Regions from separate parts of the Streptomyces sp. NPDC102258 genome, predicted to be linked through region 3. Evidence: riboswitches for the same ligand, from Rfam matches in the RefSeq annotation. Region 3 holds a riboswitch; each other region holds the start of a gene.
What was found. A riboswitch is a leader RNA that binds a small molecule or an ion and turns the genes downstream of it on or off. The one in region 3 is predicted to bind cyclic di-AMP.
Positions count from the first base shown of each region.

Region 1: another riboswitch for cyclic di-AMP. It lies ahead of ACZ6ZT_RS13195 (M23 family metallopeptidase); the one in region 3 lies ahead of ACZ6ZT_RS23765 (peptidoglycan DD-metalloendopeptidase family protein).
Region 2: another riboswitch for cyclic di-AMP. It lies ahead of ACZ6ZT_RS17800 (transglycosylase family protein); the one in region 3 lies ahead of ACZ6ZT_RS23765 (peptidoglycan DD-metalloendopeptidase family protein).

Region 1 is NZ_JBVJLO010000006.1:272,777-282,888, forward strand. It holds gene ACZ6ZT_RS13180 (bifunctional acetate--CoA ligase family protein/GNAT family N-acetyltransferase) at 1-2,438, opposite strand, end outside; gene ACZ6ZT_RS13185 (HPr family phosphocarrier protein) at 2,648-2,929, shown strand; gene ACZ6ZT_RS13190 (GntR family transcriptional regulator) at 3,128-3,793, opposite strand; gene ACZ6ZT_RS13195 (M23 family metallopeptidase) at 3,989-4,783, opposite strand; cyclic di-AMP (ydaO/yuaA leader) riboswitch at 4,796-4,955, opposite strand; gene ACZ6ZT_RS13200 (M16 family metallopeptidase) at 5,146-6,513, opposite strand; gene ACZ6ZT_RS13205 (M16 family metallopeptidase) at 6,534-7,892, opposite strand; gene ACZ6ZT_RS13210 (DNA gyrase/topoisomerase IV subunit A) at 8,134-10,112, shown strand, end outside.
Region 2 is NZ_JBVJLO010000009.1:212,856-222,967, forward strand. It holds gene ACZ6ZT_RS17770 (YfhO family protein) at 1-1,461, opposite strand, end outside; gene ACZ6ZT_RS17775 (SurA N-terminal domain-containing protein) at 1,639-2,265, shown strand; gene ACZ6ZT_RS17780 (nucleoside triphosphate pyrophosphohydrolase) at 2,388-3,395, shown strand; gene ACZ6ZT_RS17785 (globin domain-containing protein) at 3,458-4,663, opposite strand; gene ACZ6ZT_RS17790 (cytochrome P450 family protein) at 4,785-6,077, shown strand; gene ACZ6ZT_RS17795 (transglycosylase family protein) at 6,239-7,285, shown strand; cyclic di-AMP (ydaO/yuaA leader) riboswitch at 7,561-7,728, shown strand; gene ACZ6ZT_RS17800 (transglycosylase family protein) at 7,731-8,474, shown strand; gene eno (phosphopyruvate hydratase) at 8,781-10,067, shown strand.
Region 3 is NZ_JBVJLO010000015.1:34,977-45,088, forward strand. It holds gene ACZ6ZT_RS23755 (MBL fold metallo-hydrolase) at 1-554, opposite strand, end outside; gene ACZ6ZT_RS23760 (SGNH/GDSL hydrolase family protein) at 727-1,512, opposite strand; gene ACZ6ZT_RS23765 (peptidoglycan DD-metalloendopeptidase family protein) at 1,675-2,721, opposite strand; cyclic di-AMP (ydaO/yuaA leader) riboswitch at 2,726-2,897, opposite strand; gene ACZ6ZT_RS23770 (tyrosine-protein phosphatase) at 3,215-4,033, shown strand; gene ACZ6ZT_RS23775 (aspartate aminotransferase family protein) at 4,096-5,499, opposite strand; gene hpnH (adenosyl-hopene transferase HpnH) at 5,496-6,527, opposite strand; gene ACZ6ZT_RS23785 (phosphorylase family protein) at 6,533-7,168, opposite strand; gene shc (squalene--hopene cyclase) at 7,165-9,300, opposite strand; gene ACZ6ZT_RS23795 (polyprenyl synthetase family protein) at 9,423-10,112, opposite strand, start outside.

The sequences.
Region 1 (10,112 bases), on a different contig from region 3:
GTTCCGGCGGCCGGGTCGACCACGGCACGGACGACGGTGTCCACGCCGCGCGGGGCCATGGCCTGGACGACGGGGAGCAGCTCGGCGGGCTTGCCGAGGGCCTCGGTGAGCTCCTCGTACGAGCGCCGCAGCTCGGCCTCGGTGGTCAGGTCGAGGCGTACGCCGCCCAGGTCGGCGCGGTGGCGCAGGTGCGGGGCGGTGGTCTTGAGGGCGACCGGGTAGCCGAGGATCCGGGCCGCGCGGACGGCGGCGTCGGGGCCGGGGGCGGGCATGACGGGCCGCACCCGGATCCCGTAGCGGGCGAGCAGCGCGCGGGCCCCGGCTTCGTCCAGGGTCACGGCGGCGCCCTCGGGGACGCCGGTCAGCAGGGCGGAGAGCTGGGCGGCGGCGCCGGCCTCGTCGATGTCCTCGTACTCGGGGACGTGGCCGGCCTCGGTGTGGGCGCGGCGCCACTGGCCGTAGCGGACGGCTTCGGCGAGGGCCTTCACGGCCCGCTCGGCGGCGGGGTAGGCGGGGATCCCGCGCGCGGGGCCGGGGGTGGCGGGGGGCTCGGCCGGGGGTGCGGCCGGAGCGGGGGCGGGCGGCGCGGGCGGGGCGGCGCGTACGGCGGACAGCGCCTCGACCAGGGCGCCGAGCTCCACGTGCACCACCGCCACGGGCTTCCCGGGAACCTCGGCGGCCGCCTCCCGCAGCGCCTCGGCGAGGTCGTCGGCCGCCGCCTGCTCGTTCACCCAGGGGATGGCGGTGACGACGACGGCGTCGCAGTCGTCGGAGGCGAGGGCCGCGGACAGGGCGCCGCGGAAGTCCGCCGGGGTGGCGGCGGTGGTCAGGTCCAGCGGGGGCAGCGGGCGCAGGCCCTCGGTCAGGCAGGCGTCGTACGTGAGGACGCCGAGGGATTCGGAGTTGCCGAGGATGGCCACCCGCGGTCCGGCCGGGACCGGCTGTCCGGCCAGCAGCAGGCCGACGTCGACCAGCTCGGTGACGGTGGCGACGCGGATGACGCCCGCCTGCCGAAGCAGGTCGGAGACGGTGGCGTCGGGCAGCCGGGTGCCGGGGACCACGTGCCCGGCGGGGGTGTGGCGGCCGCCGCGCGCGACGACGACCGGCTTGACGGCGGCGGTGCGGCGGGCGAGCCGGGTGAACTTGCGCGGGTTGCCGAGGGTCTCCAGGTAGAGCAGGGCCACGTCGGTGGCTTCGTCGTCGTACCAGTACTGGAGGATGTCGTTGCCGGAGACGTCCGCCCGGTTCCCGGCGGAGACGAAGGACGAGAGGCCCTCGCCGCGCCGCAGTAGCCCGGACAGCAGGGCGATCCCGATCGCGCCGGACTGGGTGAACAGCCCGATCCGGCCGCGGGCGGTGGCGGGGGCGGGGGCCAGCGAGGCGTTGAGCCGCACGTCCGGGGCGGTGTTGATCACCCCGAAGGCGTTCGGGCCGATGAGCCGCATCCCGTACGAGCGGACCTGCCGGACCAGTTCGCGCTGGCGGGCGAGGCCCACCGGGCCGCTCTCGCCGTATCCGGCCGACAGCACCACCAGCCCCTGGACGCCGTGCTCCCCGCAGGCGGCGACGGCCTCGGGGACCCGGTCGGCGGGGACGGCGAGGACGGCGAGATCGACGGGGGCACCGATGTCCGCGAGGGTGCGGTAGGCCCGTACGCCGTCCAGCAGGTCGCCCTCCATACCGGGGGCGCGGGCCGCGTTGACGGCGTAGAGGTGTCCGTGGAAGCCGCCGTCGCGCAGGTTGCGCAGCGCGGCGGCGCCGACGCCGGAGCCGGAGCGGCTGACGCCGATCACCGCGACGGAGCCGGGGGCCAGCAGCCGCTGGACGGAGCGGGCCTCGGCGCGCTGTTCGCGGGCGCGCTGGACGGCGAGGGACTCGGCGGTGGGTTCGAGGTCGAGGGTGAGGTGGACGGAGCCGTCCTCGAAGCTGCGCTTCTGCTGGTAGCCGACGTCCGTGAACACCTTGATCATCTTGGTGTTGGCGGGCAGCACCTCGGCGGCGAACCGGCGGATGCCGCGCTCCCGGGCGACCGCGCCGATGTGTTCGAGGAGGGCCGAGGCGACTCCGCGCCCCTGGTGGGCGTCCTGGACGAGGAAGGCCACCTCGGCCTCGTCGGCGGGCACCGGGGCGGGTCTGCCGTCGGGGCCGATGCGGTCGAAGCGGACGGTTCCGATGAACTCGCCGCCGATGGTGGCGGCGAGGCCGACCCGGTCCACGTAGTCGTGGTGCGTGAAGCGGCGCACGTCGCGGTCGGAGAGCCGGGGGTAGGGGGCGAAGAAGCGGTAGTACTTCGACTCGTCCGAGACCTGCTCGTAGAAGCTGACCAGGCGGCCCGCGTCCTCGGTCGTGATGGGGCGGATCCGGGCCGTGCCGCCGTCGCGCAGCACGACGTCCGCTTCCCAGTGGGCCGGGTACGAGGGGTCCGACGCGGTGGTCATGGGGCCACCTTAAGGGGCGCTGGCCCGGTGGCGGAGCGGGCCGGCCGGGGCCCGGCGGCCCGCGCGCGGCGGATCCGGCGGCCCGGGGCAAACCAGTGCAAGCTGGGGAGGGTCCAACGGCGGCGGATCCGGGCCGAAGGTCGGTCCGGGCAGTCCGGGGGTCGTGAGAGACTGGTCTAGACAACCGTAAGAACCTGAAGGGCATCACCATGGCAGAGCGCCGCGTCAACGTCGGCTGGGCCGAGGGCCTGCACGCTCGTCCCGCCTCGATCTTCGTCCGTGCGACGACCGCTTCCGGCGTCCCGGTGACCATCGCGAAGGCGGGCGGCGACCCCGTCAACGCCGCTTCCATGCTGGCGGTCCTCGGCCTGGGCGCCCAGGGCGGCGAGGAGATCGTGCTCGCTTCCGAGGCCGAGGGCGCCGACGCCGCCCTGGACCGCCTCGCGAAGCTGGTCGCCGAGGGCCTTGACGAGCTCCCGGAGACCGTCTGACCCTTCGGGTCCGGTAACGCCGAAGCCGCGGTCCCCGCTCCGGGGGCCGCGGCTTTCGCGTTTCCCGCCTTCGCCCCGGCGCGGGGATTCCCGGGAATACCGTGCCGCGGACGGCAGGAATTCCGCGCATGGAAATACACAACCGCCACGCTATTCCTGTGGGCGCGGCCGTCCGCCCTTTTGTATACGGGATCCCTGTTAATACCGGCCGCCCGCCGTGTTTACGGCAGGTTGCGAAGTCCTCACCCGCGGCCGGTGCGCCCCGGCCGCCCGCTGCGCGTGCAGCGTCGTGAGCCCGGCGGCCCGCTCCGCGTCCCCGCGCGCCACCGCGTCCACGATCGCCCCGTGCTCAGCCCAGGAGTCCGCCGGCCGCGCCGGGGCCTCCACCACGTACATCCAGGCGATCTTGCGCCGGGTCTGGGTCAGCAGCGCGATCAGCCCGGGACTCGCCGAGGCCTGGACGAGCGTCTCGTGGAACCAGCCGCCCAGTGCCCGCAGATCCTGCCCCTGGCCCTGACGGGCCCGCTCCTGGCCCAGCCTGACCAGTCCGCGCAGCACCTTGAGGTGCGCCTCGGTGCGCCGCCGGGCGGCCCGGGAGGCGGCCAGCGGTTCGAGCAGCGTCCGCAGCTCCAGGAGGTCGGCCGCCTCCTGCGCGGTCGGCTCGGCCACACAGGCGCCGGCGTGCCGCCGCGTGGTGACGAAGCCCTCGGACTCCAGGGTGCGCAGCGCCTCGCGGACGGGGACGCGCGAGACCCCGTAACGGCGGGCGAGCACCTCCTCGGTCAGCCGGCCGCCCGGACCGAAGAAACCGGAGACGATGTCGTCGCGGATCGCTGTGCACACCGCGTGCGCCGGAATACGCAAGGCCGGACCTCCGCTGGATTATCCGCCGGCACCTTCGCCGGATTCGTGACCGTGCCGCGACTCTATTGCAGCACACGATAATTTCCGATGTCGGGCCGATATCCGGAACATTTCGCCATGGAAGGGGGGCGGACCGGGGAACACGAAGAAGGCCCCGGCTCGGAAGCCGGGGCCTTCTTTCGGGGCGCGTGCGCGTCAGACGCCGACGCCGTGGCTGCGCAGGTACGCCAGCGGGTTGATGTCCGAGCCGTACTGCGGGCCGGTACGGGCCTCGAAGTGCAGGTGCGGGCCGCTGGAGTTGCCCGTGGAGCCCGACAGGCCGATCTGCTGGCCGGCGGTGACGCTCTCGCCGACGGAGACGTTCAGCGAGTTCATGTGGCCGTACTGGGTGTAGGTGCCGTCGTTGTGCTTGATGACGACGTTGTTGCCGTACGCGCCGCCCCAGCCGGCCTCGACGACGGTGCCCGCGCCCACGGCGTGGACCGAGGTGCCCTCGTCGGCGTGGAAGTCGATGCCGGTGTGGCTGCCGGAGGACCACATGCCGCCGCCGGCGCCGTACTGGGTGCTGACGTAGGAGCCCTCGATGGGGGCGACGAAGGTGTTGAGGCGCTTGCGCTCCTCGTCGCGGGCGGCGCGCTCGGCGGCCTCGCGCTCGGTCTTCGCCTTGGCCTCGGCGGTCCGCTTGGCCTCCGCGGCGCGCTGCTTCGCGTCGGCCTCGGCCTGCGTCCGGGCGGCGACGGCCTCGGCGGCGGCCTGCTGGGTCTCGGCCTGGGCCTTGAGGTCGTCCTGGAGGCCGTCCGCGACGACGATCGCGTTCTGGCCGGTGTCCTCGACGGACGGAGCGCTGTGGTCCGCGGCGAACGCGGGAGCCGCCACGGCGGCGACCACGCCCGTGGTGGCGAGGGCGGCTATACCGGCGTAACCGGCGGTCTTGCGGCTCAGACGACTGGAACCACGGTGCTTACCGGCGACACGACTGCCATACGCCATGAAGGGGGTGATCCTTTCCTTCCCTCTCGCCTACCGGGTTAGCTGACGGGTTCGGAGCAGGAAGGTCTCCTACGGATCTCCTCTGGCGAGGCGGTCCGATTCACCCCAGGGACTGATGTGGGTCCCCGGCTCCCCAGGCTCGCGCCTGACGGGGACTCGGCGATCGCTGTCCGGTGCCGCGGGTGCGGCGGGCACAACTGACGGACAGCACGCCCGACGCTAGGCGGATCATCAGTCAATCGCCAAACACACGAGCCCTTTTGTTGCGTACGCCACACCCCATACCCGCAACCACACCGTGAAACAGACAAAAGGGGTTCTGGCGGACGATCCGCCGGAACCCCTTTTCCCGTGACGCTCCGTCAGTTCGTGACGACGGTGACCTCTCCGATGCCGAGGGCCCGCACGGGCTCCTCGATCTGGGCCGCGTCACCCACCAGGACGGTGACCAGCCGGTCCACCGGGAAGGCGCGCACGACCGCCGAAGTGGCCTCCGCCGTACCGGTTTCGGCCAGCCGTGCGTACAACCGCGCCTGGTAGTCGTCCGGGAGCTCCTGCTCCACCTGGTCCGCGAGGGTGCCCGCGACGGCCGCGGCCGTCTCGAACTTCAGCGGGGCGACGCCCACCAGGTTCTGCACGGCCACGTCGCGTTCGGCGTCGGTGAGGCCCTCCGCGGCGAGCGTGCGCAGCACCTTCCAGAGGTCCTCCAGCGCCGGGCCGGTGTTGGGGGTGTCCACCGAGCCGCTGATGGCGAGCATGGAGGCGCCCTTGCCGTCGGCGGTCGAGCGCAGCACCTGGCCGAACGCCCGCACCCCGTAGGTGTAGCCCTTCTCCTCGCGCAGCACCTTGTCCAGGCGGGAGGTGAGGGTGCCGCCGAGGCAGTACGTGCCGAGCACCTGCGGCGCCCAGACCAGGTCGTGCCGGTCGGGCCCGATCCGGCCGATCAGCAGCTGCGTCTGGACCGCTCCGGGCCGGTCCACGATGACGACCCGGCCGGTGTCGTCGGCCGTCACCGGCGGGACCGGGAGCGGCTCGGCGGTGTCGCCGGTCCAGGCGCCGAGGGTGTCGGCCAGGACGGCGTCCAGGTCGATGCCGGTCAGGTCGCCGACGACCACCGCGGTGGCGGTGGCGGGGCGCACGTGGGCCTCGTAGAAGGCGCGTACGGCCGTGGAGTCGATGCGGGCGACGGTCTCCTCGGTGCCCTGGCGCGGGCGGGACATGCGCAGGCCGGCCGGGAACAGCTCCTTGGAGAGCTGCTTGGCGGCGCGGCGCTGCGGGTTGGCCAGCTCGTGCGGGATCTCGTCGAGCCGGTTGCGCACCAGCCGGTCGACCTCGCCGTCGGCGAAGGCCGGCGCGCGCAGCGCGTCGGCGAGCAGGCCGAGGGCCTTGTGCAGGCGGGAGGCCGGGACCTCCAGGGAGACCCGCAGACCGGGGTGGTCGGCATGCGCGTCGAGGGTGGCGCCGCAGCGCTCCAGCTCTGCGGCGAACTCCTCGGCGGAGTGCTTGTCGGTGCCCTCCGACAGGGCGCGGGCCATGATGGTGGCCACCCCGTCGAGGCCCTCGGGCTCGGCGTCCAGCGGGGCCGCGAGGTTGACCTCGACCGCGACGACCTGCTGGCCGGGGCGGTGGCAGCGCAGCAGGGTCAGGCCGTTGGCGAGGGCGCCGCGCTCGGGGGCGGGGAACGCCCACGGCTTGGCCTCGCCGGCCTCGGGGCGCGGGTGGAAGGTCATCGTGACGGCTGCGGTGTCGCTCACTGCTCCGCCCCTTCGGTCTCGTTCTCGTCGGCGGCGGACGCGTCGGGCTCCTCGGAGCCGGGCAGCGGCTCGTACACGAGCACCGCGCGGTTGTCGGGGCGCAGCCGGGCCGCAGCGACGGCCTGCACCTCCTCGGCGGTGACGTCCAGTACGCGCTGGACGGCGGTCAGCGCCAGCTGGGGGTCGCCGAACAGCACGGCGAAGCGGCACAGTTCGTCGGCCCGGCCGGCGACCGTGCTCAGCCGGTCCAGCCACTCCCGCTCCAGCTGCGCCTGGGCGCGCTCCATCTCCTCGGCCGTGGGGCCCTCGGCGGCGAACCGCGCGAGCTCCTCGTCGACGGCCGCCTCGATGGCGGGCACCTCGACGCCGCTGGAGGTCTTGACGTCCAGCCAGCCCAGCGAGGGCGCCCCGGCCAGGCGCAGCAGGCCGAAACCGGCCGCCACGGCGCTCTGGTCGCGGCGTACCAGGCGGTTGTGCAGGCGGGAGGACTCGCCGCCGCCCAGCACGGTCAGCGCCACGTCGGCGGCGTCGCACTCACGGGTGCCGTCGTGCGGCAGCCGGTAGGCGGCCATCAGCGCGCGGGCCGGAACCTCTTCGACGATCTCCTCGCGCAGCTGCCCGCCCATGACCTCGGGGAGCGAGCCGTCGCGCGGGGCCTGCTTGCCGTCGTGCGCCGGGATGGTGCCGAAGTACTTCTCGACCCAGGCCAGCGTCTGCGCGGGGTCGATGTCGCCCACGACCGACAGGACGGCGTTGTTGGGCGCGTAGTACGTACGGAAGAAGGCGCGCGCGTCCTCCAGGGACGCGGCGTCCAGGTCGGCCATGGAGCCGATCGGGGTGTGGTGGTACGGGTGGCCCTCGGGGTAGGCGAGGGCGGTCAGCTTCTCGAACGCGGTGCCGTACGGCACGTTGTCGTAGCGCTGGCGGCGCTCGTTCTTCACGACGTCGCGCTGGTTCTCCATGGACTCCTCGTCCAGGGCGGCCAGCAGCGAGCCCATGCGGTCCGCCTCCAGCCACAGGGCGAGCTCCAGCTGGTGGGCGGGCATCGTCTCGAAGTAGTTGGTGCGCTCGAAGCTGGTGGTGCCGTTCAGGGAGCCGCCGGCGCCCTGGACCAGCTCGAAGTGCCCGTTGCCCGGTACGCTCGCCGAGCCCTGGAACATCAGGTGCTCGAAGAGGTGAGCCAGACCGGTCCGCCCCTTGACTTCGTGGCGCGAGCCGACGTCGTACCAGAGGCAGACGGCGGCGACCGGGGTGAGGTGGTCCTCGGACAGCACCACGCGCAGGCCGTTGGCCAGCCGGTGCTCGGTCGCTGTCAGGCCGCCGGAGCCGGCCTGAGCTGTGGCCGTGTGACCCATGGGCATGTGGTCCCTTCGATCGCGATGCAGAGATTTCTGTCAGACCTGCCACTGTATGCAAGCGCGCCGACCGCCGGAGAAGTTCCCCGGTCCGCCCCTTGGACTCCGTCCGGGGGGTCGCCCGGGGTCGGAGTCGGCGTTGTCGGTGCCTCGGGCCACAATGGTCCGCGTCGCCACCGGCCGGACGGCCTCCGTCCGGCACCCCGTACACACCGATTTTTGGTTAAGGAGCCGCGCAGCGATGGCCCGCCGCAGCACGAAGACCCCGCCGCCGGAGGATTTCGAGGAGAGGATCCTCGACATCGACGTCGTCGACGAAATGCAGGGCTCCTTCCTCGAGTACGCGTACTCGGTGATCTACTCCCGTGCCCTGCCGGACGCCAGGGACGGCATGAAGCCGGTGCACCGGCGCATCGTCTACCAGATGAACGAGATGGGCCTGCGCCCCGACCGGGGCTACGTCAAGTGCGCCCGCGTCGTCGGCGAGGTCATGGGCAAGCTGCACCCGCACGGTGACGCGTCGATCTACGACGCCCTCGTGCGGATGGCCCAGCCCTTCTCGATGCGGCTGCCGCTGGTCGACGGCCACGGCAACTTCGGTTCGCTCGGCAACGACGACCCGCCGGCCGCGATGCGTTACACCGAGTGCCGGATGGCCGACGCCACGTCACTGATGACGGAGTCGATCGACGAGGACACCGTCGCCTTCGCCGCCAACTACGACGGCCAGGAGCGCGAGCCCGTCGTCCTGCCGGCGGCGTACCCGAACCTCCTGGTCAACGGCTCCTCCGGGATCGCCGTCGGCATGGCCACCAACATGGCCCCGCACAACCTGGGCGAGGTCATCGCGGCCGCCCGCCACCTGATCCGCTACCCGGAGGCCGACCTCGAAGCGCTGATGCGCTTCGTGCCGGGCCCGGACCTGCCGACGGGCGGCCGGATCGTCGGACTGTCCGGGATCAAGGACGCCTACGAGAAGGGCCGGGGCACCTTCAAGATCCGCGCCACCGTGGCGGTGGAGGACGTCACCCCGCGCCGCAAGGGGCTGGTCGTCACCGAACTGCCCTTCACGGTCGGCCCCGAGAAGGTCATCGCCAAGATCAAGGACCTGGTCGGGTCGAAGAAGCTCCAGGGCATCGCCGACGTCAAGGACCTCACCGACCGCTCGCACGGCCTGCGCCTGGTCATCGAGATCAAGAACGGCTTCCACCCGGAGGCCGTGCTGGAGCAGCTGTACAAGCTGACGCCGATGGAGGAGTCCTTCGGCATCAACAACGTCGCGCTGGTCGACGGCCAGCCGCTGACGCTGGGCCTCAAGGAGCTGCTGGAGGTCTACCTCGACCACCGCTTCGAGGTCGTCCGGCGCCGCAGCGAGTTCCGCCGCGGCAAGCGGCGCGACCGGCTGCACCTGGTCGAGGGCCTGCTGGTGGCCCTGGTCGACATCGACGAGGTCATCCGGATCATCCGGGACAGCGACAACTCCGCCCAGGCCAAGGAGCGCCTGATGGAGCGCTTCTCGCTGAGCGAGGTCCAGACCCAGTACATCCTGGACACCCCGCTGCGCCGCCTCACCCGCTTCGACCGGATCGAGCTGGAGTCCGAGCGCGACCGGCTGACCGGCGAGATCGACGAGCTGACCGGGATCCTCGACTCGGACGCCGAACTGCGCAAGCTCGTCTCCTCCGAACTGGCCTCGGTCGCGAAGAAGTTCGGCACCGCGCGCCGGACCGTGCTGCTGGAGTCGGCGGGCACGGCGGTCGCCGCGGTTCCGCTGGAGGTCGCGGACGACCCCTGCCGGGTCCTGCTGTCCTCCACCGGCCTGCTGGCCCGTACGGCGGGCGGCGACCCGCTGCCCGAGGAGGAGGGCGGCTCCCGCGCGAAGCACGACCTGATCGTCTCGCAGGTGGCCGCGACCGCCCGGGCCGACGTGGGCGTGGTGACCTCGTACGGACGGCTGCTGCGGCTGTCGGTGATCGACCTGCCGCAGCTCCCGGACACGCACGCCGCGCCGAACCTGGCGGGCGGCGCCCCCGTCGCGGAGTTCCTCTCCGGGCTGGAGGCCGACGAGACGGTGGTCTGCCTGACCACCCTCGACGAGTCCTCGCCGGGCCTGGCCCTCGGCACCGAGCAGGGCGTGGTCAAGCGGGTCGTGCCGGACTACCCGGCGAACAAGGACGAGCTGGAGGTCATCACCCTCAAGGAGGGCGACCGGATCGTCGG
Region 2 (10,112 bases), on a different contig from region 3:
CCGGGCGTGGGCCGCGTTCCAGGAGGGGTAGTCGTCCAGCCCGGCCAGTTTGCCCCGGTGCCCGTACGCGGTCGTCGCCGCGGCCTGCGCCACCAGCGCGAGCGCCAGCAGCCCGGCCGCCGGCAGCACCAGCCGCGGCCGGCGCAGCGCCCACCAGGCGGCGGCCGTCAGGACCAGCCCGGCGCCGAAGAGCGCGTACCCCCAGGTGGTGGCCAGCGCGCTGCCGCTCGCCCACCAGATGGCCGCCGCCAGCACCGCCGCGCCCGCGGCGAGGGCCGACGCCGGCGGTGGCCCGGCGGCCAGCCCGGTCCAGGCGGCGATCACCACGACCCCGGCCAGGACGAAGGTCTGCCGGTACGCGCTGCCGTTCGGGGTGGCGAACAGGTGCCAGACCAGATGGGTCGGCGCCCACTGCAGGGACAGCAGTACCGCCGCCACCAGCCCCGCCCACCCCGCGCGGGTCCGGGCGGGCAGGCCCCGGTGGAAGGGGAGCGCGGCCACCAGCAGCAGCGTGCCGGTGCCGACGAAGACGGCCGGGGAGTTGAAGGAGTACGTCGCCGGCATCAGCCGCGCGAACAGGTCCGGCCACGGCACCGGCCCGAACTGCCGCGACCAGCCCGGATAGGCCTGCTTCGAGCTGAGGAACAGCGGTACGAGGACCGGCGCGGCCAGCCCGATCCCGAGCACCACCGTTCCGGCGGCCCGCCCGATCACCAGGGCCCGCTCGCGCACGCCCTCCCGCGTCAGCACCACCCGTACCAGCAGCACCAGGGCGGCGCCCAGCGTGGCCATGTACGCGGTGTAGAAGTTCGCCGTCCACGACACCGCCACCACCAGTACGCCCAGCACCGGCCGCCGCGCGCTCAGCGCCCACTCGCCGGTCAGGCACAGCAGCGGGAAGGCGATCAGCCCGTCGAGCCACATCGGGTTGTAGGAGGCCTCGATCACCGACCAGCCGCACAGCGCGTACGAGGCGCCCAGCAGCCCGGCCGCCCACCACGGCCCCCGCCGCTGGGTGCGCAGCAGCCAGGCCATCGCCGCCGCGGCGGCCGCCATCTTCAGCACGGTGACCACGTACACCGCGAGGTCGATGTCCTCGCGCGGGAACAGCCCGACCAGCACGGCGAACGGGCTCGTCAGATAGGTCCCGAGGTCGGGCAGGAAGCTGGTGCCGTACCCGGACTGCCAGTTGAAGAGGATCCCGCCGTGCGCCCGCCCGTGCAGCAGGTCCCACAGGTGCGCGTGGAACGGCACGAACTGGTTGCCGAGGTCGTTGACGCTGCGGTGCCGCGGCCCGTACGGGAACACGCGCGCGACCGCGTCCCCGCCGCACACGGCGACGAGGGTGACCAGGGCCGCGCAGGCGGACCCGGCCAGGCCGGGCCGGCGCGCGGAGCGCCGTACGGAGGAGGACGCCGGCCGGTCCGCGGCGCGGTGCGGGGCGAGCTGCTGTGTCGACATGGTGGGGCGACCATCCCAGGAACGGGGGGCCCGGGGGTAGCCGGGGAGTGAACTCGCACCCCAACACCCCCGGAATCGTTGGTCGAAGCGGTGGCCCGGACCACCCTGACTGCATACCATCGATCACCGCACGGCCCTTGTGCACCGACGCACAATCTCCCGGCCCTGGAGGCTCCTTTGCACCGTCGCACAGCGCTCTCCGTCTCCGCCGCCCTGCTCGCGGCGGCCCCCCTGCTGGCCGCCTGCTCGGGCGGGACCCGTCCCGGTACGGCGGCGGTCGTCGGCGGGGAACGCATCACCACCTCCGCGCTTCAGGCCCAGGTCAACGACGTCCGCACGGCGCAGAACCGTTCCGGACAGGGCCCGCAGCTGATCGAGGCCACCGCCGGCCTGGAGCGGCTGAAGCTCAACAAGATGATCCAGACCGCCGTCCTGGAGCGGGCCGCCGACGACGCCGGGCTGAACGTGACGCCCAAGGAGCTCGAAGAGGTGCGCAAGGCGCAGCTCCAGCAGGCGGGCGGGGAGAAGGGCCTCCAGGCGGCGGCGCTCCAGCAGGCGCAGCTGGCGCCGGACCAGCTGGAGGCGGACACCCGCTTCAAGCTGCTGCGCGACAAGCTGTTCGCGCACTACGGCAGCCAGGACAAGGCGCTGGCCAGGCTGGGGGCGGCGGCGAAGGCCCTGCACATCGAGGTGAACCCGCGCTACGGGAAGTGGGACGCGCAGCAGATCATCCTCGCCGACCAGGAGACCCCCTGGATCACCCAGCGCACCCGGCCCGAGCAGCAGGCCCTCGGCGGCGCGTGAGGCGCGGGCGGAGGTAGGTTCGGAGGGTGACCGACCACACCGCCGGACCCGCTTCCGCCCCTTACGCCTCCGCCTCCGCCTCCGCTTCCGTTCCCGCTCCCGCCGAGGCCGGGCCCGGGGCCGTGGGCCGGATCGTGCTGCTGACCGCCAGCCACCGGGTCGCCCCCGGGCTGCTGTCCTGGCCGGCCTGGCAGACCCTGCGCGCCGCCGACCTCGTCCTGTGCGCCGACCCGGACCACCCGCAGCTGCCGTACCTGCGCGAGGCGGGGGTACGGGTGACGGTCGGGGAGGTGCCCGACGCCCAGGCGCTCGTCGGGGCCTGCGCGGGCGGCTGTACGGTCGTGGTGCTTCCCGGCGGCGAGGGGGACCAGCGGCTCACGGACGGTCTGGCCCGGCTCGCCGGGTCCGGCCGCGTCAGCATGCCGGACCTGGAGCTGCTGCCCGGTTCGTACGATCTGCCGGGCGCGCGGCTGCTCGACCTGGTGCAGGTGATGGACCGGGTGCGGCGCGAATGCCCCTGGACCTCCCGGCAGACCCACGCGGGGCTGGCGCCGTACGCCCTTGAGGAGGCCTACGAGCTGGTCGAGGCGATCGAGGACGGGGACCGGGCGGACCTGCGCGAGGAACTCGGCGACGTCCTGCTCCAGGTGGTCTTCCACGCCCGCATCGCACAGGAGGCGGCGACGGAAGAAGAAGGAGAAGGAGAAGGAGAAGAAGGAGAAGGAGACGGAGAAGAAGGGGAGGGGCCCTTCTCCATCGACGATGTCGCCGGCGACCTGGTGGACAAGCTGATCCGCCGCCACCCGCACGTCTTCGGGGACGCGCGCGCCGACTCCCCGGAGGAGGTCCGGGAGCACTGGCAGGCCAGCAAGGCGGTCGAGAAGCGGCGGGAGTCGGTCACCGACGGGATCCCGGTCGCCCAGCCGGCGCTCGCGCTCGCCGCCAAGCTCGCCGGCCGGGCCCGCGCGGGCGGCGTCGGCGTGGAGGTGCCGCGGGGCGAGGGCATCGGTTACGCGCTGCTCGCGCTGGCGGCGAGCGCCGAGGCGGAGGGGACGGACCCCGAGACGGCGCTGCGGGCGGCGGCCCGCGCGTACCGGGACGCGATCCGGGCGGCGGAGGGCGTGGCCTGATCCGGCGGCCGGGCGGCCGGGCGGCCGGGGGCGGGGGCCCCGGAGGCCGAGCCGCGGTCCGGTCAGCCGTCGTGGCGGGGGGCGCGGGCGGCGGGGTCGTGCCAGTGCGGGTCGGGGCGGCTCAGGAACCATTCGCCGAAGCCCAGCGGCCGGGCCCCGGCGGCGCCGACGGCGGGGACGGCGTCGTGGAAGAGCCGCTCGGGCGGGGCGCCGAGTTCCTCCAGGAGGTGGGCGGTCTCCTCCACGAACCGCGGGGGCCCGCTGAGATAGACGTCCTGCTCCCGCCACAGGCCCCGGTGGCCGAGGGCGGTGGCGAGGCGGTCGGTGGCCTGGTTGCGGTGCCGCCCGGGGGCGGGGGTGATGTAGGTGACGGCGAGCCACCCGCAGGAGGCGGCGTACGCGTCGATGAGCGGGCGGTCGTAGAGGTGGGCGCCGTCCCGGGCCACCACGAAGAGGCGTACGTCCTGATCGGGAGGGCGCTCGGCCAGGTCCTCCAGCAGCGCCCGGACCGGCGCCCAGCCGGTGCCGGCGGCGATCAGGGTCAGGGGGCGGTCGGCCCGGCGCAGGACCAGGTCGCCGCCGGGGGCGCCGAGCCGCAGCGGCTCGCCCGGCCGGACCTCGCGGACCAGGGCGGTGCTGAGCCGGCCGCCCTCGATCCGGCTGACGTGCAGGTCGACGGTGGTGTCGGGGCGGGGCGCGTTGCCGAGGGAGTACGTGCGCCAGGTGGTCGGGACCCGCTCGCTGCTCACGCTGACGTACTGGCCCGGCCGGTAGGGGAGCGGGGCGTGCGGGCGCAGGGTCAGGACGCCTATGTCCTCCCCGTACCGCAGGTGGCGCACCACCTCGGCGTCCCACCAGGGAGGTTCGTCGCTCTCCCGGGCGCCGGCCGTCATGGTGTCGGCGATGAACTGGTAGGCCTCGCTCCACGCCTTCTCGACGTCGGGGGTCCAGGCCGCGCCGGAGGTCTCGGCGAGGGCGGCGAGCAGGGAGGCGCCGACGGCGGTGTAGTGCTCGGGGCCGACGAGGAACTTGCGGTGGTCGCGTCCGAGGTCGCGTAGATAGGGGACGGAGCTCCCGCTCTCCAGGCGGGTCAGGATCTGGGTGAGCGCGGCGAAGAGCCGGTCGCGCTGGCGTTCCATGTCCGCGGGGGAGGCGGGGAAGAGGGCCCGGAGTCCGGGGTTGTGCCAGAAGAGGTGGGAGTAGAAGTACTTGACCGCGTGCTCGGCCCGTCGCTCCACCACCGCGAAACTGCGTTTCAAGATCCTCACATCCACAAGTCCGAAAGTAGGAACGCCGGACCGAGCGAGGTCAAGCGTCGGCCGATCTACGGACAGCCGCGGCGAACCACCTATTTGGGGTGGCGGCTTCCGGCCGGGATAACGTCATCGGGTGCATGAGCAGACCTCCCCGCCCCCCGCCGATCCCGCCGCCCCCCAGGGCCCGACGCTCTTCGACTGGGAGTTCGCGACCGACCCCTACCCGGCCTACGCCTGGCTGCGCGAGCACTCCCCGGTGCACCGCACCAAGCTCCCCAGCGGGGTCGAGGCCTGGCTCGTGACCCGGTACGCAGACGCCCGCCAGGCCCTCGCCGACCAACGGCTGAGCAAGAATCCGGCCCACCACGCGGAACCCGCTCACGCCAAGGGCAAAACGGGGATCCCCGGGGAGCGCAAGGCGGAGCTGATGACGCACCTGCTGAACATCGACCCGCCGGACCACACCCGGCTGCGGCGGCTGGTGTCGAAGGCGTTCACCCCGCGCCGGGTCGCCGAGTTCACCCCGCGCGTGCAGGAGCTCACCGACCATCTGATCGACAAGATCGTGGAGAAGGCGGGGGACGCGGCCGTCGGCGAGGCCGATCTCATCCATGAGTTCGCCTTCCCGCTCCCCATCTACGCCATCTGCGAGATGCTCGGCGTCCCGCGCGAGGACCAGGACGACTTCCGCGACTGGGCCGGGATGATGATCCGGCACGGTGGCGGCCCGCGCGGCGGAGTGGCCCGCTCGGTGAAGCGGATGCGGACGTATCTCGGGGAACTCATCCACCGCAAGCGGGACGATCCGGGCGATGACCTCATCTCGGACCTGATCCGCGCGAGCGACCACGGGGACCACCTCACGGAGGCGGAGGCCACCGCGATGGCCTTCATCCTGCTCTTCGCCGGCTTCGAGACCACGGTGAACCTGATCGGCAACGGGCTGCACGCCCTCTTCATGAACCCGGAGCAGCGCACCCGCCTCCAGGACTCCCTCGCGGCGGGCGAGAGCGCCCTGCTGGAGACCGGCATCGAGGAACTCCTGCGCTACGACGGCCCGGTGGAGCTCGCCACCTGGCGGTTCGCCACCGAGCCGCTGGCCCTCGGCGGGCAGGACATCGCCGCCGGGGACCCCGTCCTGGTGGTCCTCGCGGCGGCCGACCGCGACCCCGACCGGTTCGCGGACCCGGACACCCTGGACCTCTCCCGGAGTGACAATCAGCACCTTGGCTACGGCCACGGGATCCACTACTGCCTCGGCGCGCCGCTGGCCCGTCTCGAAGGCCAGACGGCGCTCGCGACTTTGCTGACGCGTCTGCCGGATCTGGAACTTGCCGTTCCCCCTACGGACCTGCGCTGGCGCGGCGGACTCATCATGCGGGGCCTGCGCACGCTGCCGGTCCGCTTCACACCCCGAAACGGTTGAGCCGTCCCGGCGGTACCGGTCGGCGCCGCGGCCGCGCCGTGACGGGGCGCCACCGTACGGCCGGCTGACCGGAAGTCAGTCGGGGGCCCGAACTTGTGACATGCGTTCGAAGGGGGCTAGGTTCTGCCGTTACCCAGCCGTTATGCGAAAGGTGCAGCCTCATGCGTTCCGGGAACGGCCGCCACAGACGTCCCCGCCAGGTACCCGCCCTGGTCGTCACCGCCGGGGTCACCGGCTCCGCCCTGGCCCTGCCGCTGCTCGCGGCGGGCGGCGCGAGCGCCGCCGACACCGCCACCTGGGACAAGGTCGCCGACTGCGAGAGCGGCGGCACCTGGAGCGCCGACTTCGGCAGCGGGGCGTACGGCGGGCTCCAGTTCACCCTGGAGCAGTGGAAGAACGCGGGCGGCCTCGCCTACGCCGAGCGCCCGGACCTCGCGAGCCGCTCCCAGCAGATAGCCGTCGCCGAACGGGTGCTGGCCTCCCAGGGTCCCCAGGCGTGGCCGCTGTGCTCCGCCTCGGCCGGACTGACCCAGCAGGGCCCGGCCGCCCAGGTCGACCCGGGCAACACCCCGGGACCGGTGGCCCCCTCCCCGTCCCGGCCGGACAGCGCGGTGCCCCCCACCGGCTCCGGCGGGCGTCCGACCGACTTCGGCGCCCCCACCCCGCAGCCGGGCTCCTCGCCCTCCACCGGCCCGAGCGGCCTGCCGGACTACCCGCTGGGCCCCACCACCGGACTGCCCGTCATGCCCGACCCGGACTACTCGGTGCCCTCCACCGACCCGAGCGTGCCGCCGGCCACACCTCCGGCCTCCCCGGCCGCGCCCGCCACCCCGGCGACCCCCACCGCCCCGGCCACCCCGACGACTCCGGCCGGCCCCTCCGCCCCGGCGGACCCGACGGCCCCGGCCGTCCCGGGAGCCACGCCCGGAGCCACTCCCTCGGCCCCGGCCGGGGAGCAGGCCGACGGCGCGGGCAAGCACCGCGGCCCGGCGGCCGTCGAACTGCCGGCCGCGGCCCGGACGGCGTCGGGCACGGCCGCCGCGGAGCCCTCGTACACGGTGAAGCCGGGCGACAGCCTCACCGCCATCGCGGACGCCAACGGCCTCACGGGGGGCTGGAACGCTCTCTACCAGGCCAACGAGCAGGTCATCGGCGGGGACGCGGACCTCATCAAGCCGGGCCAGAACCTGGATCTAACCAAGGAATAGCGGCAGTTCGGACACCCTTAAAGAGCTGAATGTCCGTTATCGGCAAGTGAGACATGCGTCTCTTCCGGTCAACTGGCGTGTCTCGTTCCGGAACTTCCGCAAACCCCGTTCTCACCTGCGCAAACGTGCTCTTGAGGAACGCAAGTAGGCCGGTTTCTCCCTGATGTCGCGCGTTGAACATCGGGGAGAGACCTGTCTACCTTCTGAATCGCTCGCCACCGCGGGCTCCTTCGACCGCATCGCCGAATCCTGCCGGCGGACGGAGGGAACAGTCGTCGCGTCAAGCGCCGAAGGCAGGAGCGGGGGAACCAAGGTAGGCGCCGGGCAAGGCCGTTCAGACGGCCGCGACCGGCTAGGGGTTAAGCCACGTGCTCGACACGTGACCGGGCAACTCATCCGCCCGAACCCGACAGCTCACCTCGAAGGCGTCGGTGAGGAGAACTCCATGCTGCTTTCCGGCAAGGGCAAGCACCGCCGCGGCTCCAAGGCCGTCCGCATCGTCACGCTCGCCGGTGTCGCCGGTGTCGCCGTCGCGGCCCCTCTGATGGCCGCTGGCTCCGCCAGCGCCGCCACCGCGTCCGAGTGGGACAAGGTCGCCTCCTGCGAGTCCGGCGGCAACTGGTCGATCAACACGGGCAACGGCTTCTACGGCGGCCTGCAGTTCACGTCCTCCACGTGGGCCGCGTACGGCGGCAAGGCGTACGCCGCGCAGGCCAACCAGGCCTCCAAGTCGCAGCAGATAGCCATCGCCGAGAAGGTCCTCAAGGGCCAGGGCAAGGGCGCCTGGCCGTCCTGCGGCGTCGGCCTGTCCAACTCCTCGTACAGCGGCGGCGGCTCGACCACCACCCCGTCGAAGCCGAAGCCCGAGACGAAGCCCGAGGCCGCGAAGCCCGCGAAGCCCGCTCCCGTCAAGCCGGCCACCCCGAAGGCGGAGACCAAGCGCCCGTCCGAGGCCCCGGTCACCCGCTCCGAGCGCTCCGAGGCCCCGGCGCCGGTGAAGACCGCCCCGCAGTCCGGCACCGTGAAGACCGGCAACGGCTCGTACGAGGTCAAGGAGGGCGACACCCTCGGCACCATCGCCCAGGCCAACGGCGTCAAGGGCGGCTGGGAGAAGGTCTTCGAGCTCAACAAGGACATCGTCGACGACGCCGACCTGATCTTCCCGGGGCAGAAGCTGAAGCTCAGCTGAATTCCCGGGCAACACCCGCGGTACCCGTAACACCCGCAGCACCCTCCGCCGCCCGGCACGTGTCCCCCACGCGCCGGGCGGCGGCGTGCTGTCCGTGGCCGCGGGCCTTCCGGTGTCCTCCGGCGCCCTTCGGGCGGGCTCGACCGCGAGCCGTATGTCCGGGAAGGCGGGTATTCGGACCCTTTTTCGTCCCAGGACCCGGGCGGTCGGACGGTCGAGTGCCCGGAGCCGGTTAGGCTCTAGTCGGCAAGGCCGTCCGACGGCCAGACATGCCACCGCACACCCAGCGTCACATCCCAGAAGGAGATGCTCGTGCCGTCCATCGACGTCGTCGTAGCCCGGGAAATCCTGGACTCCCGAGGCAACCCCACGGTCGAGGTCGAGGTGGGCCTCGACGATGGCAGCACCGGCCGTGCTGCAGTCCCGTCCGGCGCCTCCACCGGAGCGTTCGAGGCCATCGAGCTCCGCGACGGTGACCCCAACCGTTACATGGGCAAGGGTGTCGAGAAGGCCGTCCTCGCCGTCATCGAGCAGATCGGCCCGGAGCTCGTCGGCTACGACGCCACCGAGCAGCGGCTGATCGACCAGGCCATGTTCGACCTGGACGCCACCGACAACAAGGCCTCGCTCGGCGCCAACGCCATCCTCGGCGTCTCCCTCGCCGTCGCGCACGCCGCGTCCGAGGCCTCGGACCTGCCGCTGTTCCGCTACCTGGGCGGCCCGAACGCGCACCTGCTGCCCGTTCCGATGATGAACATCCTGAACGGTGGGTCGCACGCCGACTCCAACGTCGACATCCAGGAGTTCATGATCGCCCCGATCGGCGCGGAGTCCTTCTCCGAGGCGCTGCGCTGGGGCGCCGAGGTCTACCACACCCTCAAGAAGGTCCTGCACACCAAGGGCCTGTCCACCGGCCTCGGCGACGAGGGCGGCTTCGCCCCGAACCTGGAGTCCAACCGCGCCGCGCTCGACCTCATCGTCGAGGCCATCAAGCAGGCCGGCTACGTCCCGGGCAAGGACATCGCGCTCGCGCTCGACGTCGCCGCGTCCGAGTTCTACAAGGACGGCAAGTACGAGTTCGAGGGCCAGTCCCGCTCGGCCGCCGAGATGACCGAGTACTACGAGGAGCTCGTCTCCGCGTACCCGATGGTCTCCATCGAGGACCCGCTGTACGAGGACGACTGGGCCGGCTGGAAGACCCTCACCGACAAGCTGGGCTCCAAGGTCCAGATCGTCGGCGACGACCTCTTCGTCACCAACCCGGAGCGTCTGGCCCGCGGCATCGAGGAGGGCTCCGCGAACGCCCTGCTCGTGAAGGTGAACCAGATCGGTTCGCTGACCGAGACCCTGGACGCCGTCGAGATGGCCCAGCGCAACGGCTTCAAGTGCATGATGTCGCACCGTTCCGGCGAGACCGAGGACGTCACCATCGCCGACCTCGCCGTCGCCGTGAACTGCGGCCAGATCAAGACCGGCGCCCCGGCCCGCTCGGACCGCGTCGCCAAGTACAACCAGCTGCTGCGCATCGAGGAGATCCTCGACGACGCCGCCGTGTACGCGGGCCGCTCCGCCTTCCCCCGCTTCAAGGGCTAATCCCGATCCAGCCTCCGTACGTCCCCGCACTCGGTCCCGTACCGT
Region 3 (10,112 bases):
GCGCCGACGCCCAGCGGGACGGCGAAGACCGTGTCCGTGCGGGCCAGGGCCTTGATCGTGGGGAGGTCGAGGTGGTCGTAGTGGTCGTGGGAGATGACCACGACGTCGACCGGGCCGAGGGAGGCCAGCGGTACCGGGACGGGGTGCAGCCGCCTGGGTCCGGCGAAGGGGAAGGGGGAGCACCGCTCGCCCCACACCGGGTCGAACAGCACCCGGCGCCCGTCGATCTCGGCGAGCACGCTGGAGTGCCCCATCCACGTCAGGCGCAGCCCGCTGACCGGCGGCTTCGCCAGCTCGGCCAGCGTCGTCGGGTACACCGGGACGGGCGCGCCGGGGTTGCGCCGGACGCGCTGTTCCTTGTGGAAGTAGACCTTGGCGAACTCGACCATCGACCCGGACGGCCTGGTCCGGGCCCCCACCGGGTTCTGGAACACGCCGTCGGCGAAGTTCGGCGAGCGCAGGATCCGCTCCAGCCGCGCGCCGGTGGGATCGGCCCCGAAGGCTTCGGGGCGCAGGGCGCGCAGCCGGGGACGCAGGGGTTGGGAGCCGGTCAAGGCGCCTCCTGGGAAGGTGCGGGCGGGGGCACGGGCATGCGGCCGTACGACCGTGCGGCCGTACGTCCACGCACATCCCAACGCACGGCCGGCCCCGAGGATTCCGCCCCGGGGCCCGTGTGTCGTACGGCGTGTCGTGCGGTCCGGACGCGCCCCCGCCGCGCCCGGAACGCTAGAGCGGCAGCAGGTCGGGGCGCTTGGCCTCGACGTGGTCGCCGGAGGACTCCCCGCGCAGCCGGCGCCCGATCCAGGGCACGAGGTGCTCGCGCGCCCACTGGATGTTGTCCCGGGTGACGTCCACCGATCCGCGCGGCGGGGTCGGCGGCCACGGCTGGTCCGGATCGGTGGGGACCTCGTAACCGAGGACCTGGGCGGCGCGCAGCGCGACCCGGGTGTGTCCCTCGGGCGAGAGGTGCAGCCGGTCGGTGTCCCAGGCCCGGCGGTCCTGGACGGACTTCAGCGACCAGAGGTCGAGGACCGGGCAGTCGTAGCGGTCGGCGATGGCGCGCACGTGGGCGTTGTACGTGGCGATCTTGCCCCGGAGGTGCTTGAGGACCGGCACCCCCCGGGTGTCGAAGCCCGTGGTGATCATGACGAGGCCCACGGCGCCGCTGAGGTCGGCCACGGCCGCCTCGAACCGCTCCGCCGCGTCGTCGGGGTCGCTGCCGGGCCGGATGATGTCGTTCCCGCCCGCACAGAAGCTGACCAGGTCGGGGGCGAGCTCCTTGGCCCGGGGGACCTGTTCGGCCACGATCTGGTCCAGGAGCCGGCCGCGGACCGCGAGGTTCGCGTACCGGAAGTCGTGTTCGTCGCGTTGGTCGGCCAGGAGCACGGCGAGCCGGTCCGCCCAGCCGAGATGTGAATCCCCGGGTCCCGGGTCCCCCACGCCCTCGGTGAAGCTGTCCCCGATCGCCGCGTACGAGCCGATGGTCTTGAGTTTCGTCGTCGTCGCTGCCACGAAGGACCATCCTTCACCCCCGCAAGCAACCTACGCCAACGTAATACGGGGTTGACGGACCGTGATCTATACCACCCGGGGGATAAGGAATAAGTACACGTGGGGCCGGGACCCCCCTCGGCCCCGGCCTCACACGCGTCCCAGCCGCCTCGGCGGCTGCCGTCAGACGCTCACGCCCTTGGAGCGGAGGTAGGCCAGCGGGTCGATGTCCGAGCCGTACGAGGGACCGGTGCGGATCTCGAAGTGGAGGTGCGGACCGGTCACGTTGCCGGTGGCGCCGGAGAGGCCGATGCGCTGTCCGGCGGTGACGCTCTGGCCGGCCGAGACGGAGAGCTGGGAGAGGTGGCCGTACTGGGAGTACTTGCCGTCGGCGTGCCGGATGACCACCTCGTTGCCGTACGCGCCGCCCCAGCCCGCGGAGACGACGGTGCCCGCGCCGACCGCCTTGACGGTGGTGCCGGTGCTCGCGATGAAGTCGACGCCGGTGTGGTAGCCGGAGGACCACATGCTGCCGCTCTGGTGGTACGGGGTGGAGGTGCCGCCGCTGACCGGGGCGACGAAGCCGGAGCCGTTCGCGGGCGCGGCGGGCGCGGCCGGAGCCGTGGGCGCGGCCGGAGCCGGGCGCTGGGCGGGGACGCGGGTGCGCTGACGCTGCGGGGCGGCGGACTCGGGAGCCGGGGTCTCGTCGGCGGCGGTGGCGCCCGCGCCGGAGGCGCTCTCGCCGCCCGCCGGAGCCGGGGCGGAGGATTCCTCGACCGGGGTCTCAGGGGCCTTCGGGGCGGGGGCCGGGGCCTGGGCGTGGCCGCCGAGGGTCAGCCTGAGGCCGGGGTGGATGAGGGAGGGGTTCTCCCCGACGGCCGCGCGGTTGTCCGCGTAGAGCTTCTCCCAGCCCCCGGAGAGGTGGCGCTCGGCGGCGATCTTCGAGAGGTAGTCGCCCGGCACGACGGTGTAGACGGCCGGAGCGGCGGCGTCCGCCGTCGTCGGAGCGGCGGCGTCCGCCGTCGTCGGAGCGGCGGCGGGCACGGCGGCGCGCAGGGTCTCGGGCAGCGCGCCCCGTACCGGCGCCGCGGCCGGGGTGGCGGCGTGGGCGCCGGCGGCGCCCATCAGCGGCAGCGCGAGGGCGGCGCCGCCGGTGCCGGCCACGGCGAGGCCGCGGGAAAGGGAGCGGGAGCGGGACTTCGGGCGGCGGTGCTTACCCTGTGCGGGCATGGGGAATTCCTCTCCGTCGCCTGCGAGGTGAGCTGTCGGGTTCGGACTGGAGATGTCCGGCCGTACCCGCGCGAGGCGCGTACGAATTCACCCCTAGCCGTCCCGGAAAGGATCTGGATCCGGGACGGCGGCTTACCTGGTTCCCCCGCTCCTGCCGCGCGCGTCGATGGTCGGATGCGATTGCCGGGCGGCGGCAGGATGAGGCGGTCCACCCGGATCGATCGCGAAGGTAATCCAGCGGAGCCGTGCACAACAAGCCATGAATTCCCTGACGCATTCACAGGTATGAGGGATCAACGGAATTCCCGTCACCCTGTGTCCATTCGCGGCCCGCAACACCGGCCCTGGCAAGGGAATTCACATTCCGCGATCAGGCACGGACGGTCACCGTATGATCTGGCTCACGGGGGCTGGCGCGATCTCGCTTCCGGACACGGCAAGTTGGCTGCAAACCGATCAATTCGGACACTCGGGACCCTATGGAGGAGCACACGTGACCCAGCAGATACCCCAGCCCCTGCCCGGCGGCCCCGAGCCCGCACCGGCGTTGACCGGCGTCCGCAACTTCCGCGACCTTGGCGGTCTGCCCGCCGCCGACGGACGGCGGGTCCGGCCGGGACGACTGTTCCGAAGCGGACATCTCGCCCATGCCACCGAAACCGACGCGGAGTTCCTCCGCTCGCTCGGCCTGCACACCGTCTTCGACTTCCGCAACGACGCGGACCTGGCCCTGGAGGGCCCGGACGTCGAGCTGCCGGGCGTGCGCAACGTGAACGTCCCGCTGACCGACCCGGCCGACGGCCGCGAGTTCTGGAAGATGGTCCGCGACGGGGGCCTGGACCAACTGCGCGCCGCACTCGGCGAGGGCAAGGCGGCGGACCGGATGGCCCTGTCGTACCGGACCATGGTCCTCTCCCGCACCGCCGAGCACGGCCGGGTGCTGCGCGCGCTCGCCGAGGAGAGCGTCCCGGCGCTGATGCACTGCGCCGCGGGCAAGGACCGGGCGGGCGTGTCGATCGCCGTCACCCTGCTCGCGCTCGGCGTCGAGCGCGAGGCGATCGTGGCGGACTACCTGGAATCGAACGCCCCGCACAACCGCTACCGGGTGCGGCGCGGCAACGATACGGCCGAGGCCCGCTCCCCGGAGGCGATGGAACTGCTGGCGCCGCTGTTCGACGCGCGCCCCGCGTACCTGCTCGCGGCGTTCGAGACGATCGACGAGCGGTGGGGCGGGGCGGAGCGCTACCTCGCCGTGGGCCTCGGCCTGGACCCCGCCACGCTGGAGCGGCTGCGCGAGCGACTGCTGGACTGAGCGCGGGGCCGGGCGGCCCGGCGGGGGCCCGGTATCGCACCGGGCCCCCGCCCCAGACGGTCTCAGCGGCCGGCCACGGCCTGCTTCATCAGGGTCCGGCCGAAGTCCCACATCAGGCCGCCCCCGCCGTGGGCCTCGTCCATGACCTCCCGGAAGGCGCCGACGAACCGGTCCACGTCCGCCTCGTCCACGATCAGCGGCGGGATCAGCTTGATGACCTCCAGGTGGTCGCCCGAGACCTGGGTCAGGATCCGGTGCCGGCTCAGCAGCGGCGCCACGACCAGCTGCGCGAACAGCCCCTTGCGGGCCGCCTGGAGCACGGCCCACCGGCTGCGCAGCCCCAGGGAGGACGGCCGGCCGAACTCGATGCCGATCATCAGCCCGCGCCCGCGCACCTCGTGCAGCAGCTCGTACTCGTCCACCATCGCGGCGAGCCGCCCGCGCAGCAGGTCGCCCATGGCCCGGGCGTGCGCGACGACCTCCTCGTCCTCCATCACCGAGAGCACCGCCAGCCCGGCCGCCATCGCCTGCGCGTTGGAGCCGAAGCTCGCCGAGTGCACCAGCACCCGGTCCATGGAGGAGTAGACCTTCTTGAAGATCCAGTCCTTGCCCAGGGTCGCGCCCACCGGGACGTAGCCGCCGGAGAGGGCCTTGGCCACGCACACCAGGTCCGGTTCCACGCCCGGCTCGTGCTGGTACGCGTAGAAGTCGCCGGTCCGGCCGAGGCCCGTCTGCACCTCGTCGGCGATCAGCAGCGCCTTGTGGCGGTGCAGCAGTTCCTGCGCGGCGAGCAGGAACCCGGGCGGGGCCGCGATCACCCCCTTGCCCTGGACCGGCTCGACGATCAGCGCGGCGACATCGCCCCGCGCCAGCTCGCGCTCCAGGCCGGCCAGGTCCCCGAGCGCGATCTTGGTGTCGGGCAGCAGCGGAGCGAAGCCGTCCCGGAAGCCGCCTTCGCCGTTGACCGACAGCGAGCCCGTGGTGAGGCCGTGGAAGGCGTGGTCGCAGTACAGGATCCGTGGGCGCCCGGTGGCGTACCGGGCGAACTTCAGGGCGGTCTCCACCGCTTCGGTGCCGCTGTTCCCGAAGAAGACCCGGTCCAGGTGCGGACTGTACGAGAGCAGCTTCTCGGCCAGCAGCCCGGGCAGCGGCTGGCAGTCGAAGCGGGTCAGGTCGGCGAGCTGGGCGTCGAGCACGTCGTGCAGGGCGCGGCGCACCACGGGGTGGTGCCGGCCCAGGCCCATCACCCCGAACCCGGCCAGCATGTCGAGGTAGTCGTTGCCCTCCTCGTCCCAGAAGTGCGCCCCCTGGGCCCGGACGTACACCTTGTCGAAGCCGATGGTGTGCAGCATCCGGGGCAGCTGGTGGTTGAGGTGGCGGGCGTGCAGCTCGTACCGCTCCCCGCCGCGCTCGGCCAGCAGCGCGGCGAGGTCGAAGCCCCCGCCCCCCTCCGGCCGGGACGTCACGACGAGCCGGCCCGGTTGCCGCCGATCGTCTCCCGGGCCGCGCGCAGGGACTCCTTGAGGGAGCCCATGGTGGCGAGGACGGCGGTGGGCTCGTAGCCGCAGTGCGCCATGCAGTTCGCGCAGCGCGGGTCCTTGCCGCGGCCGTACTTGCTCCAGTCGGTCTCCTCGATGAGTTCGCGGTACGTGGGCACGTAGCCGTCGCTCATCAGGTAGCAGGGGCGCTGCCAGCCGAAGAGGGAGTAATTCGGAATGGCCCAGGCGGTGCAGGGGAAATCCGCCTTTCCTTCCAGGAAGTCGAGGAAGAGCGGGGAGTGGTTGAGGCGCCAGCGCCGCCGGTTGCCGCCGGAGAAGGCCTTTTTGAAGAGTTCCCTGGTCTGTTCGACGCCCAGGAAGTGTTCCTGGTCGGGTGCCTTTTCGTAGGCGTACGCGGGCGAGATCATCATCTCGTCGACCTGGAGGTCGTCATTGAGGTAGTTCAGCACCTCGATGATGGTCTGGGGGGTGTCGGTGTTGAAGAAGGTGGAGTTGGTGGTGACCCGGAATCCCCGCCGCTTCGCCTCCTTGATGGCCGCCACGGCCTCGTCGAACACGCCTTCCTTGGCCACCGATTCGTCGTGGCGTTCGCGCAGTCCGTCGATGTGGACGGCGAAGGCGAAGTACGGGGAGGGGGTGAACTTCTCGATCTTCTTGCGGAGCAGCATGGCGTTGGTGCACAGGAAGACGTACTTCCGCTTCGCCACCAGTTGGCGCACGATCTCGTCGATCTGCGGATGCATCAGGGGCTCGCCGCCCGCGATGGACACCATCGGCGCGCCGGACTCCAGCACGGCGCCGACCGCCTGGGCGACCGGCATGCGCTGCTTGAGCACCCCGGCCGGGTGCTGGATCTTCCCGCACCCCTCGCACGCCAGGTTGCAGGCGTAGAGCGGCTCCAGCTCGACGATCAGCGGGAACTTCTCACGCTTGCGGAGCTTCTGTTCGAGAAGATAGGTCCCGACCCTGATGGACTGTCGCAACGGCATGGCCATCTGGCTCACCTCCTGGGGAGCAGCAACGAACGGTGCCAGTCATAGAACGCGGGCCGTACGGCACGCAGCACACGGAAGGCCGATATTCCACCGCGGACCGTGCCGATACGGACGAGCTCGTGTTCCGGAGCGTCCACGATCACCCGGACGGCCGCAACCGGGCGCCCCGCGTCGTGGTGTGCGGTCCACAGGGTGGCCGCGGACTCCATGTCGACCGCGACGGCGCCGGTGGCGCGCAGCCGCGCGCGCTCCTGGCCGCGGACGACGTGGTCGGATCCGGTCAGTGCGCCGGTGTGCACGGTCCGGCCGGGCACGGCCCGGGCCAGTGCTTCGGCGAGCAGGGCGGTGCCGGTGCAGGCGACCGCCCCGCGGGTGTCCCGGGTCTCCTCGGCGACGACCAGGTCGCCGGGGTTCATGCCGGGGACCAGGCCCGCGCAGAAGCCGGTCGCCAGCACGGCGGCCCGCTCCATGCCGGGCCGGGCCAGCGCCCGCGCGACGGCGCGTTCGGCGGCGCGCGGGCCCATGCCGGTACGCAGCAGCGCCGCGTCGGGCGCGCCGCCGCGGCCCGCGCCGCGCAGGGCCGCCTGCTCGATGCGCAGGGCGCAGGCGATCAGCAGCGGGGGCCGCGCCGGGGAGGTCACCGGACCTCCGCGGCGTGCGCCCCGGTGGTACGGGCCCGGCCGGGGACGACGGGCTCCCCGTACAGGTAGCGGCCCAGCGCCGTGAGGGGGAACACCTGCCGGTAGAGGTGGTAGTTGATGGAGAAGTCCCAGGGGAAGCCGGTGCCGGTGAAGTACGGCTCGTCCCAGGTCCCGTCCGGGCGCTGGGTCTCCACCAGGTACGCCAGTCCCCGCTCCACCGCCGTGCTCCCGCGCTCCCCCGCCGACAGCAGGGCCATCAGCGCCCACGCGGTCTGCGAGGGGGTCGAGGCGCCCTTGCCGGCCCAGGAGCGGTCCCGGTACGAGCGCTGGTCCTCGCCCCATCCCCCGTCCTCGTTCTGTACGGTTTCCAGCCAGCGCACGGCCCGCCGGATCGCGGGGTGCGCGGCGGGCATTCCGGCGGCGGTGAGGGCCGGGACCACCGAGCCCGTGCCGTACACGTAGTTCGTGCCCCAGCGGCCGAACCAGCTCCCGTCGGCCTCCTGTTCGGCGAGCAGCCAGGCGATGCCGCGCCGGGCGCGCGGGTCGCCCGCCTTGCCCTCGAAGGCGAGCATCTCCACCACGTGCGCGGTGACGTCGGCGGAGGGCGGGTCGATGACCTCCCCGAAGTCGCAGAACGGCAGCCGGTTCGGCAGGGTGCTGGTGTTGTCGGCGTCGAAGGCGCCCCAGGCTCCGTTCTTCGACTGCATGCCGAGGTTCCAGGACACCCCGCGGGCGATGGCCGCCTCGACCTTCGCCGGTTCGGGGTGGCGGATCCGGCGCAGGGCCAGCACGACTTCGGCGGTGTCGTCGATGTCGGGGTAGGTGTCGTTGTGGAACTCGAAGGCCCAGCCGCCGGGTTCGAGCCCCGGGCGGCGCACGGCCCAGTCGCCGCTGCGCCGGATCTCCTCGCCGAGCATCCAGTCGGCGGCCTTGACGAGGGCCGGGTGGTCGGGGGGCAGACCGGCGTCGGCGAGGGCGATGGCGGCGAGGCAGGTGTCCCAGACCGGGGACTGGCAGGCCTCGATCATGCGGGCGCCGTCCTCGCGCCAGACCGCGAACCGGTCCAGGGATTCCAGTCCGGCCCGCATCACCGGGTGCCCCAGGTCGTAACCGAGCAGGTGCAGGGCGATGATCGAGTACACGGCGGGTGGCTGGATCCCGCCCCAGCAGCCGTCGTTCTCCTGGCGCTCGATGATCCAGCGGCCCGCGGCGGTCATCGCCGCGTTGCGCAGCCTGCGCGGGGCGAAGCGCCGGTAGGCGTGCAGGGCCTTGTCCATGCGCTGGAAGGCGCCGTCCCAACTCACCACCGGCGCCATGGGTTTGACCGGGTACGGGGTGCGCGCGTCGGTGTGCAGCTCGTCCAGGGCGAAGGGGGCCGGGCGGACGGGCCGCAGCGCGGAGACCACGGTGAGCGGGACGATGGTCTGGCGGGCCCAGCAGCCGAAGTCGTAGATGTTCAGCGGCACCCAGGGCGGCAGGAAGACCAGCTCCGGCGGGAGTTCGGGCAGGTGGTCCCAGCTCCACCAGCCGAAGAGGGCCAGCCAGATCCGGGTGAACACCCGGGCGGAGGCGATCCCCCCGTGGGCCCGGATCCAGGCCGAGGCGCGCGCCATGTGCGCGGCGTCGGGCGCGTCGCCGGCCAGCCGCAGGGCGACGTACGCCTCGATGGTGGCGGAGAGTTCGGGCGGTCCGCCGTGGAAGGTGGCCCAGGTGCCGTCCTCGCGCTGCTCTCCCCGGATGAAGAGGGCGGCGGCGCGGGTGACGGCTTCGTCGCGGATGCCGAGGAACTGGCGCAGCAGCAGGTCCTCGGCGTCCATGGTGACGTTGGTCTCCAGGTCACCCTTCCACCAGCCGGCCGCGTCCTGGCGGGCCAGCAGTTGGCGAGTGGCCCGGTCGGCCGCCTCCCGTACGCCGCGGCGCAGGTCCGCGGCCGGGTCCGGGCCGCCAGGCGGCTCCTCGGCCGGGGTGGCGCGCGCCGGCGGCTCCTCGGCCAGGGTGGTGGCGCGCGCGGGCGGCCCCTCGGCCGGGTTGACGCGGGCGGGCGGCGGCGCGGCCGTGGCGGTCACCGCGCCCTCGTGTTCCGGATCCGCGCCACCGGCCATCGGCCCGGCGCCGTCGGTCGTCGCTGTCATGGCTCTCTCCCCTTCGAACAGTGTTCTCTGCTGTGCTGGGGTTCCGCCGTCGGCCGGTGCGCCTCCCTCCCGGGAGGCGCCGCCGGCCGGCGACTCGCGCTATATCAGCTGTCGGGTGGTGGTCACCTCTTGCGCACGACGACGAAGTCGGCGAGGGCGACAAGCTGTTCCCGCACCCGGTGCGGCATGTCGACGTCGTCGAGGGCGCGGATCGCCACCGCGTGCTGGCGGCGCGCTTCGTCGGCGGTCCACTGACGGCCGCCCGCGGCCTCGATGAGCGAGGCCCGGTGGGCGAACTCCTCCTCGGAGAAGTTCTCGAAGTCGTTGCTCTTGGCGTCGGCGGCGAGCAGCTCCGCGAGCTCCTCGCAGGCGGGCCCGCCCGCCGCGAGGGCGGCGACCACCGGCAGGGACTTCTTGCGCTGGCGCAGGTCGCTCCAGGTCTGCTTGCCGGTGGCGTCCGGGTCGCCCCAGATGCCGAGGAGGTCGTCGACGGCCTGGAAGGCGAGGCCGAGGTGGTAGCCGTACTCCTCCAGCTTGTCGGCGGTGCGGTCGTCGGCGCCGCCGAGGACCGCGCCGATGGAGACCGCGCAGGCCAGCAGGGCGCCCGTCTTGTTGCCCTCCATCTCCAGGCACTCCTCGACGCTGACGCGCTCGCGGTGCTCGTAGGAGATGTCCTGGGCCTGGCCGTCGATGAGCTTGCGGCTGGCGGTGGTCAGGCGGCGGGCGGCGCGGCCGGCCTCGACGGTGCCGAGTTCCAGCAGGACCTCGTTGGCGAGGGCGAACAGGGCGTCGCCCACGAGGATCGCCAGCGC